DNA from 3 places in the Lysinibacillus sp. FSL M8-0216 genome. Region 1 is predicted to be linked to each of the others. Evidence: a T-box and tRNA genes for the amino acid it is inferred to sense, from the RefSeq annotation. Region 1 holds a T-box; the other regions hold tRNA genes.
What was found. A T-box is a leader RNA that pairs with one kind of tRNA and senses whether it is charged. The one in region 1 lies ahead of leuS (leucine--tRNA ligase), so its partner is inferred to be a tRNA-Leu.
Positions count from the first base shown of each region.

Region 2: it has a tRNA-Leu gene. The T-box ahead of leuS (leucine--tRNA ligase) is inferred to sense a tRNA for this amino acid. The anticodon was not compared.
Region 3: it has a tRNA-Leu gene. The T-box ahead of leuS (leucine--tRNA ligase) is inferred to sense a tRNA for this amino acid. The anticodon was not compared.

Region 1 is NZ_CP152007.1:3,752,468-3,755,734, reverse strand. It holds gene MKX57_RS18510 (SulP family inorganic anion transporter) at 1-997, shown strand, start outside; T-box leader at 1,063-1,273, shown strand; gene leuS (leucine--tRNA ligase) at 1,360-3,267, shown strand, end outside.
Region 2 is NZ_CP152007.1:115,393-118,659, forward strand. It holds rRNA gene MKX57_RS00555 (23S ribosomal RNA) at 1-513, shown strand, start outside; rRNA gene rrf (5S ribosomal RNA) at 629-744, shown strand; tRNA gene MKX57_RS00565 (tRNA-Val) at 755-830, shown strand; tRNA gene MKX57_RS00570 (tRNA-Thr) at 834-909, shown strand; tRNA gene MKX57_RS00575 (tRNA-Lys) at 918-993, shown strand; tRNA gene MKX57_RS00580 (tRNA-Leu) at 1,017-1,101, shown strand; tRNA gene MKX57_RS00585 (tRNA-Gly) at 1,139-1,213, shown strand; tRNA gene MKX57_RS00590 (tRNA-Leu) at 1,219-1,307, shown strand; tRNA gene MKX57_RS00595 (tRNA-Arg) at 1,316-1,392, shown strand; tRNA gene MKX57_RS00600 (tRNA-Pro) at 1,402-1,478, shown strand; tRNA gene MKX57_RS00605 (tRNA-Ala) at 1,493-1,568, shown strand; rRNA gene MKX57_RS00610 (16S ribosomal RNA) at 1,720-3,267, shown strand, end outside.
Region 3 is NZ_CP152007.1:4,356,102-4,359,368, forward strand. It holds rRNA gene MKX57_RS21595 (16S ribosomal RNA) at 1-1,018, opposite strand, end outside; tRNA gene MKX57_RS21600 (tRNA-Gly) at 1,216-1,289, opposite strand; tRNA gene MKX57_RS21605 (tRNA-Arg) at 1,307-1,383, opposite strand; tRNA gene MKX57_RS21610 (tRNA-Leu) at 1,414-1,499, opposite strand; tRNA gene MKX57_RS21615 (tRNA-Lys) at 1,566-1,638, opposite strand; tRNA gene MKX57_RS21620 (tRNA-Gln) at 1,654-1,728, opposite strand; tRNA gene MKX57_RS21625 (tRNA-Asp) at 1,734-1,809, opposite strand; tRNA gene MKX57_RS21630 (tRNA-Glu) at 1,839-1,910, opposite strand; tRNA gene MKX57_RS21635 (tRNA-Asn) at 1,912-1,988, opposite strand; gene MKX57_RS21640 (SprT family protein) at 2,080-2,538, opposite strand; gene MKX57_RS21645 (Tex family protein) at 2,606-3,267, opposite strand, start outside.

The sequences.
Region 1 (3,267 bases):
TGCATTTGTCATCGCGATGCTTGGAGGTATCGAGTCGTTGTTATCTGCAGTCGTGGCAGACGGGATGACGAATAGCAAGCATAATAGTAATCGAGAGCTAATCGGTCAAGGAATTGCCAATATCGTAACGCCGATGTTTGGAGGAATACCTGCGACAGGAGCGATTGCTCGTACTGCAACTAACATTAAAACAGGGGCAGTATCCCCAATGTCGGGTATCATCCATGGTGTGTTTGTATTAATCACCTTATTGTTATTAGCACCATATGCTTCCCATATACCTTTAGCAAGTATGGCACCCGTATTAATGGTAGTTGCTTGGAATATGAGTGAACGTAAGCATTTTGCTCATATTATAAAATTGAAATCTGGTGATTCGCTCGTTTTATTAATTACCTTTTTATTAACCGTATTTACTAGCCTTACATTAGCGGTAGAAGTAGGGCTTGTGTTAGCCGTGCTATTGTTTGCAAAACGCATGAGTGAAAAGCTTGTTGTGACAAAGGTACTACCAGACCATTCGAATAAAAGCGAGAAGGTGCAGCATCATGTCGTTCACCAACAGCATGATTGTCCACAAATAAGCTTGTATACCATCGAAGGTCCACTGTTCTTTGGTGCAGCACAAAGATTTGAACAAACGATAGCAAGCACTTTACAACAGCAATCTAGAGTTTTGATATTACGCATGGGGAAAGTGCCCTTTATGGACTCTACGGGTGAAGCATATTTTAGCAATATCATTGACAATTTTACAGCACAGGGTGGCAACATTTTGGTAACAGGGGTACAGGATGACTTAAAGATAGCCCTTCAGCAAAATGGACTTTACGATAAAATTGGAGCCCATCATTTTTATCAGCATACAGGAGAAGCGATTACAAGAGCCTTCAGCTATTTGGACAGAAATCGATGTATTGGATGTCAGCATTTTGCTTTTCATGAATGCAAAGAATTCTCTAAATCTGAGGAAAAAAAGGAATTAATTGTTCAGTAATGGGTAAGCTGTAAACAAAGGCTTGTGCTTTTCAATACTTTCCATTAGAATAAATGCAATATCATGTAAAGACTGTGATGAGGAATAGTAGATTTGTGGTTCTTTTTAGAGAGCTAGCGGCTGGTGAAAGCTAGTAGGAAAGCAAATCGAACTCGCCTACTGAGTCTGCCCGCGTGAAATAGCGTGTGTCGTTTCTTCCGCGTTAAGGAAGCTTGAGCCGAGTGTAATCACTAATTTGGGTGGTACCGCGGGAGTGCAAATTCTCTCGTCCCTTCTATAAGGAAGGGGCGAGTTTTTTTATTTTTTAAATATTTTGTCAATTCTAATGAAGAGCAGCAAGATTCATTGAAGGAGGAAAAAAAATGAGTTTTAATCATCAACAAATTGAAAAAAAGTGGCAGCAATATTGGGCTGATAACAAAACATTCAAAACTGAAAATGAAACAGAAAAGCCTAAATTCTTTGCATTAGATATGTTCCCATATCCATCTGGCGCTGGACTACACGTAGGACATCCAGAAGGATATACGGCGACAGATATTCTATCACGCTTTAAACGTATGCAAGGCTATAATGTATTACATCCAATGGGCTGGGATGCGTTTGGTTTACCAGCGGAGCAATATGCACTTGATACGGGGAATGATCCGGCAGAATTTACAGCGAAAAATATTGCGACATTCAAACGTCAAATTCAAGAGCTAGGTTTCAGCTATGATTGGGATCGTGAAATTAACACGACTGATCCAGAGTATTATAAATGGACACAATGGATTTTTATCCAGCTTTATAACAAAGGTTTAGCTTATGTGGATGAAGTAGCTGTTAACTGGTGTCCAGCACTTGGTACGGTATTGGCGAATGAAGAAGTAATTGATGGCAAATCAGAGCGTGGTGGACATCCAGTAGAACGTCGACCAATGAAGCAATGGATGCTTAAAATTACTGCCTATGCAGATCGTTTAATTGATGACTTAGAGGAAGTTGATTGGCCAGAGTCTATTAAAGATATGCAGCGTAACTGGATTGGACGTTCAGAAGGAGCAGAGGTAACATTTGGTATCGATGGGACTGATGAGAACTTTACCGTGTTCACAACTCGCCCTGATACACTATTTGGCGCTACATATTGTGTGCTTGCACCTGAGCATAAATTAGTGGAACAAATAACGACAGCTGATCAACGTCAAGCGGTTGAAACTTATTTAGAAAAAGTTAAAATGAAGTCTGATTTAGAGCGTACAGATTTAGCAAAAGAAAAAACTGGCGTATTTACAGGTGCCTATGCAGTAAATCCGATTAACGGTAAAAAAGTGCCAATTTGGATTGCAGACTATGTATTAGTGTCTTATGGAACAGGTGCTATTATGGCGGTTCCTGCACATGATGAGCGTGACTATGAATTTGCATCAGCATTCAATTTAGACATTGTTCCTGTTCTTGAAGGTGGGGACATTAGTAAAGAAGCATTTACAGGTGATGGGCAACATATTAACTCTGATTTCCTAAATGGCTTAAATAAAGTAGAGGGTATTGCTAAAGCAATTGAATGGTTAGAGCAAAAAGGCGTTGGAGAGAAGAAGATATCTTATCGTCTGCGCGACTGGCTATTCTCTCGTCAGCGTTACTGGGGAGAGCCTATTCCAATGATCCATTGGGAAGATGGTACGATAACAGCAGTTCCAGAATCGGAATTACCGTTAATGCTACCGAAAACAGATAATATCCGTCCTTCAGGAACTGGTGAATCACCATTAGCTAACATTGCAGAATGGGTCAATGTTGTAGATCCAGAGACAGGTAAAAAGGGACGCCGTGAAACAAATACAATGCCGCAATGGGCAGGATCTAGCTGGTACTTCTTACGCTATATCGATCCTACCAATACAGAAGCAATTGCAGACCCAGAATTACTAAAACGCTGGTTACCAGTTGATATTTATATTGGTGGAGCAGAGCATGCTGTATTGCATTTACTATACGCACGCTTCTGGCATAAAGTGTTATATGATTTAGGCGTTGTTCATACGAAAGAGCCATTCCAGAAATTATTTAACCAAGGTATGATTCTTGGTGAAGGTAATGAAAAAATGTCTAAATCTAAAGGGAATGTTGTGAACCCAGACGAAATCATTGAGTCACATGGTGCAGATACATTGCGTCTTTATGAAATGTTCATGGGGCCACTTGAGGCTTCTGTAGCTTGGTCTACAAATGGTTTAGATGGGGCACGTCGCTTCTTAGATCGTATTTGGCGTCTACTTGTCAAT
Region 2 (3,267 bases), 1.2 Mb from region 1:
TAGTGATCCGGTGGTTCCGCATGGAAGGGCCATCGCTCAACGGATAAAAGCTACCCCGGGGATAACAGGCTTATCTCCCCCAAGAGTCCACATCGACGGGGAGGTTTGGCACCTCGATGTCGGCTCATCGCATCCTGGGGCTGTAGTCGGTCCCAAGGGTTGGGCTGTTCGCCCATTAAAGCGGTACGCGAGCTGGGTTCAGAACGTCGTGAGACAGTTCGGTCCCTATCCGTCGTGGGCGTAGGAAATTTGAGAGGAGCTGTCCTTAGTACGAGAGGACCGGGATGGACACACCGCTGGTGTACCAGTTGTCTTGCCAAAGGCATCGCTGGGTAGCTATGTGTGGACGGGATAAGTGCTGAAAGCATCTAAGCATGAAGCCCCCCTCAAGATGAGATTTCCCATTACGCAAGTAAGTAAGATCCCTCAAAGACGATGAGGTAGATAGGTTCGAGGTGGAAGTGTGGTGACACATGGAGCTGACGAATACTAATCGATCGAGGACTTAACCAAAAAGTTTGAAACCTTCAATGAACCGTTTATCCAGTTTTGAAAGAATAAAAAAGTTTTTAAAAAACTTGCATTTTATAACTACATATGTTATAATAAATCTTGTCTTTTGAATAAGTCTAGTGATGATGGCAAAGAGGTCACACCCGTTCCCATACCGAACACGGAAGTTAAGCTCTTTAGCGCCGATGGTAGTTGGGGGATTCCCCCTGTGAGAGTAGGACGTCGCTAGGCATAATACCCAGGAGGATTAGCTCAGCTGGGAGAGCATCTGCCTTACAAGCAGAGGGTCGGCGGTTCGAGCCCGTCATCCTCCACCATTTGCCGGTTTAGCTCAGCAGGTAGAGCAACTGACTTGTAATCAGTAGGTCGTGGGTTCGATTCCTATAGCCGGCACCATTTTAGACGAGCCATTAGCTCAGTTGGTAGAGCATCTGACTTTTAATCAGAGGGTCGAAGGTTCGAGTCCTTCATGGCTCACCATTTATAAGTACCAACCATATTAAGCGGGTGTGGCGGAATTGGCAGACGCACTAGACTTAGGATCTAGCGCCGCAAGGCGTGGGGGTTCGACTCCCTTCACCCGCACCATTTTTTAAATATGCCAGATAAAAAAACTTATGCACATGCGGAAGTAGTTCAGTGGTAGAACACCACCTTGCCAAGGTGGGGGTCGCGAGTTCGAACCTCGTCTTCCGCTCCAAATGTGCCGGGGTGGCGGAACTGGCAGACGCACAGGACTTAAAATCCTGCGGTAGGTGACTACCGTACCGGTTCGATTCCGGTCCTCGGCACCATTTTATATGCGCCCGTAGCTCAATTGGATAGAGCGTCTGACTACGGATCAGAAGGTTATGGGTTCGACTCCTGTCGGGCGCGCCATAAAACGAACGGGAAGTAGCTCAGCTTGGTAGAGCACTTGGTTTGGGACCAAGGGGTCGCAGGTTCGAATCCTGTCTTCCCGACCATTTCCAAAAAACATGGGGCCTTAGCTCAGCTGGGAGAGCGCCTGCCTTGCACGCAGGAGGTCAGCGGTTCGATCCCGCTAGGCTCCACCATTCAACTTATTTAACTAAATGAACCTTGAAAACTGAACAAGCAAAACGTAATCAATAAAGTTTTCAGTAGCTAGCTTAGCTAGTGAACAAAACAAAATTTTGGACATCAATATTGATGCCAGCAAAACAATTTGAGCTAATCAAATTTCTTTTTATGGAGAGTTTGATCCTGGCTCAGGACGAACGCTGGCGGCGTGCCTAATACATGCAAGTCGAGCGAACAGAGAAGGAGCTTGCTCCTTCGACGTTAGCGGCGGACGGGTGAGTAACACGTGGGCAACCTACCTTATAGTTTGGGATAACTCCGGGAAACCGGGGCTAATACCGAATAATCTGTTTCACCTCATGGTGAAACACTGAAAGACGGTTTCGGCTGTCGCTATAGGATGGGCCCGCGGCGCATTAGCTAGTTGGTGAGGTAACGGCTCACCAAGGCGACGATGCGTAGCCGACCTGAGAGGGTGATCGGCCACACTGGGACTGAGACACGGCCCAGACTCCTACGGGAGGCAGCAGTAGGGAATCTTCCACAATGGGCGAAAGCCTGATGGAGCAACGCCGCGTGAGTGAAGAAGGATTTCGGTTCGTAAAACTCTGTTGTAAGGGAAGAACAAGTACAGTAGTAACTGGCTGTACCTTGACGGTACCTTATTAGAAAGCCACGGCTAACTACGTGCCAGCAGCCGCGGTAATACGTAGGTGGCAAGCGTTGTCCGGAATTATTGGGCGTAAAGCGCGCGCAGGTGGTTTCTTAAGTCTGATGTGAAAGCCCACGGCTCAACCGTGGAGGGTCATTGGAAACTGGGAGACTTGAGTGCAGAAGAGGATAGTGGAATTCCAAGTGTAGCGGTGAAATGCGTAGAGATTTGGAGGAACACCAGTGGCGAAGGCGACTATCTGGTCTGTAACTGACACTGAGGCGCGAAAGCGTGGGGAGCAAACAGGATTAGATACCCTGGTAGTCCACGCCGTAAACGATGAGTGCTAAGTGTTAGGGGGTTTCCGCCCCTTAGTGCTGCAGCTAACGCATTAAGCACTCCGCCTGGGGAGTACGGTCGCAAGACTGAAACTCAAAGGAATTGACGGGGGCCCGCACAAGCGGTGGAGCATGTGGTTTAATTCGAAGCAACGCGAAGAACCTTACCAGGTCTTGACATCCCGTTGACCACTGTAGAGATATAGTTTCCCCTTCGGGGGCAACGGTGACAGGTGGTGCATGGTTGTCGTCAGCTCGTGTCGTGAGATGTTGGGTTAAGTCCCGCAACGAGCGCAACCCTTGATCTTAGTTGCCATCATTTAGTTGGGCACTCTAAGGTGACTGCCGGTGACAAACCGGAGGAAGGTGGGGATGACGTCAAATCATCATGCCCCTTATGACCTGGGCTACACACGTGCTACAATGGACGATACAAACGGTTGCCAACTCGCGAGAGGGAGCTAATCCGATAAAGTCGTTCTCAGTTCGGATTGTAGGCTGCAACTCGCCTACATGAAGCCGGAATCGCTAGTAATCGCGGATCAGCATGCCGCGGTGAATACGTTCCCGGGCCTTGTACACACCGCCCGTCACACCACGAGAGTTTGTAACACCCGAAGTCGGTGAGGTAACCTTTTGGAGCCAGCCGCCGAAGGTGGGATAGATGATTGGGGTGAAGTCGTAACAAGGTAGCCGTATCGGAAGGTGCGGCTGGATCACCTC
Region 3 (3,267 bases), 600 kb from region 1:
GTGGTCAACGGGATGTCAAGACCTGGTAAGGTTCTTCGCGTTGCTTCGAATTAAACCACATGCTCCACCGCTTGTGCGGGCCCCCGTCAATTCCTTTGAGTTTCAGTCTTGCGACCGTACTCCCCAGGCGGAGTGCTTAATGCGTTAGCTGCAGCACTAAGGGGCGGAAACCCCCTAACACTTAGCACTCATCGTTTACGGCGTGGACTACCAGGGTATCTAATCCTGTTTGCTCCCCACGCTTTCGCGCCTCAGTGTCAGTTACAGACCAGATAGTCGCCTTCGCCACTGGTGTTCCTCCAAATCTCTACGCATTTCACCGCTACACTTGGAATTCCACTATCCTCTTCTGCACTCAAGTCTCCCAGTTTCCAATGACCCTCCACGGTTGAGCCGTGGGCTTTCACATCAGACTTAAGAAACCACCTGCGCGCGCTTTACGCCCAATAATTCCGGACAACGCTTGCCACCTACGTATTACCGCGGCTGCTGGCACGTAGTTAGCCGTGGCTTTCTAATAAGGTACCGTCAAGGTACAGCCAGTTACTACTGTACTTGTTCTTCCCTTACAACAGAGTTTTACGAACCGAAATCCTTCTTCACTCACGCGGCGTTGCTCCATCAGGCTTTCGCCCATTGTGGAAGATTCCCTACTGCTGCCTCCCGTAGGAGTCTGGGCCGTGTCTCAGTCCCAGTGTGGCCGATCACCCTCTCAGGTCGGCTACGCATCGTCGCCTTGGTGAGCCGTTACCTCACCAACTAGCTAATGCGCCGCGGGCCCATCCTATAGCGACAGCCGAAACCGTCTTTCAGTGTTTCACCATGAGGTGAAACAGATTATTCGGTATTAGCCCCGGTTTCCCGGAGTTATCCCAAACTATAAGGTAGGTTGCCCACGTGTTACTCACCCGTCCGCCGCTAACGTCGAAGGAGCAAGCTCCTTCTCTGTTCGCTCGACTTGCATGTATTAGGCACGCCGCCAGCGTTCGTCCTGAGCCAGGATCAAACTCTCCATAAAAGAAATTTGATTAGCTCAAATTGTTTTGCTGGCATCAATTTTGATGTCCAAAATTTTGTTTCGTTCACTAGCTAAACTAGCTACTTAAAACTTTATTGATTACGTTTTGCTTGTTCAGTTTTCAAGGTTCATAACGTTGTCGAATCAGACAACTATTTAATCTTATCAAACAACCAAGAGGTTGTCAACACTTTTTTTGGAGCGGGTGATGAGAATCGAACTCACGACATCAGCTTGGAAGGCTGAGGTTTTACCATTAAACTACACCCGCATTATTTTTAAAAAATATGGCGCGCCCGGCAGGAGTCGAACCCACAACCTTCTGATCCGTAGTCAGACGCTCTATCCAATTGAGCTACGGGCGCATATGAATTAATTAACTTTGTAATTGACTTTGGTGCGGCCGAGAGGACTTGAACCTCCACGGGGTTGCCCCCACTAGGCCCTCAACCTAGCGCGTCTGCCGTTCCGCCACGACCGCATTCAATTAGTAACTTTCTTATTATACTATACATCAATAGAAAGTCAACCTTTTTCTTAAAAGAGATGAGCCATGAAGGACTCGAACCTTCGACCCTCTGATTAAAAGTCAGATGCTCTACCAACTGAGCTAATGGCTCAAATTAAGAAATGAATGGCTGGGGTACTAGGATTCGAACCTAGGCATGACGGAATCAAAATCCGTTGCCTTACCGCTTGGCTATACCCCAATAAGTGGCGGTCCCGACCGGGATCGAACCGGCGATCTCCTGCGTGACAGGCAGGCATGTTAACCGCTACACCACGGGACCAATATTATTTGCAAAGTAAATTATGAAAATGACCCCTACGGGATTCGAACCCGTGTTACCGCCGTGAAAGGGCGGTGTCTTAACCACTTGACCAAGGGGCCATGGCTCCGAAGGCAGGACTCGAACCTGCGACAACCTGATTAACAGTCAGGTGCTACTACCAACTGAGCTACTTCGGAATAATGAGTGTTATGTTGTCGTCGTTATCTTGTCGACTTTTACTATTATAGGGATAACTAAACAATACGTCAATCTTTTTTTAATATTTTTTTACTCTAATAATTTAAGCCTGCCCAAACACTTGCTACAACAGTACTTTTCAACATTCATTTTAATTTTTCTTACATATAATTGCTGGCAATTAGTACATGTATAGGTGTAGCGTCGTTGTTTTTTTATAGATGATTTAGAAGTATGTAACGCTGAACAGAAACGAGGTGCCTTTACTTTATTTAATAGTTCCCTGAATTCTTTATCCCGATGCTGATACCCCTTACCTTCAATATGTAAATGGTAATGACACAGTTCATGAAGTACAATGCCTTGAATTTCCTTAATACCATATAATTCAAAAGCTTTTGGATTGATCTCAATATTGTGCGTTTGTAAAAGATATCGCCCGCCCGTTGAACGTAACCTTCCATTAAAATAAGCTTGGTGTATAAATGGTTTTTGAAAACTTTCCAAAGAAATTCGACATACAAGCTGTTGTAGTTCCTCATTGTCCAACTTGATCACCTCCAACAACAAGAATACCACACTGTGTAGTATGCACAGCGTGGTAAAAATTTATTACTCAATCTAATAATTGATTTTTAGGAGGAAGCATTGTTAAAGAAATCCGCCCTTTACTAAGATCAATCTGTTCAACCCAAACGGTTACAATATCTCCTAACGCCACAACCTCTAATGGATGTTTAATGCGTTTATTTTGAAGTTTTGAAATGTGCACAAGTCCATCTTGCTTCACACCAATATCAACAAAAGCTCCAAAGTCTACTACATTTCGCACAGTTCCCTGTAGCTCCATACCAACTTTTAAATCTTCCATTTTCAATACATCTGTTTTTAGCAATGGCTGTGGGAACGCATCACGTGGATCACGACTTGGCTTCATCAAAGTATCTACAATATCTTGAATCGTTACAACACCAATCTCTAGTACTCCACTTAATTGTTGAATATCCAAAGCAGCAATAGCTTCCTCCGCCTTCTTCGTTCCAAGTTCTTTTTTATCGATCTTTGCCTCTCCTAAAATCTGTTCTGCAAGATGATAGCTTTCAGGGTGGATACCTGTAGAATCAAATGGATTTTTTGCCTCAGAGATACGTAAGAAACCAATGGCTTGCTCATAAGTTTTCGCACCCAATCTTGGAATTTTCTTTAATTGTACACGGGTAGTGAATTGACCATTCTCTTCTCGAACCTTCACGATATTTTCTGCAACTGTTTTAGATA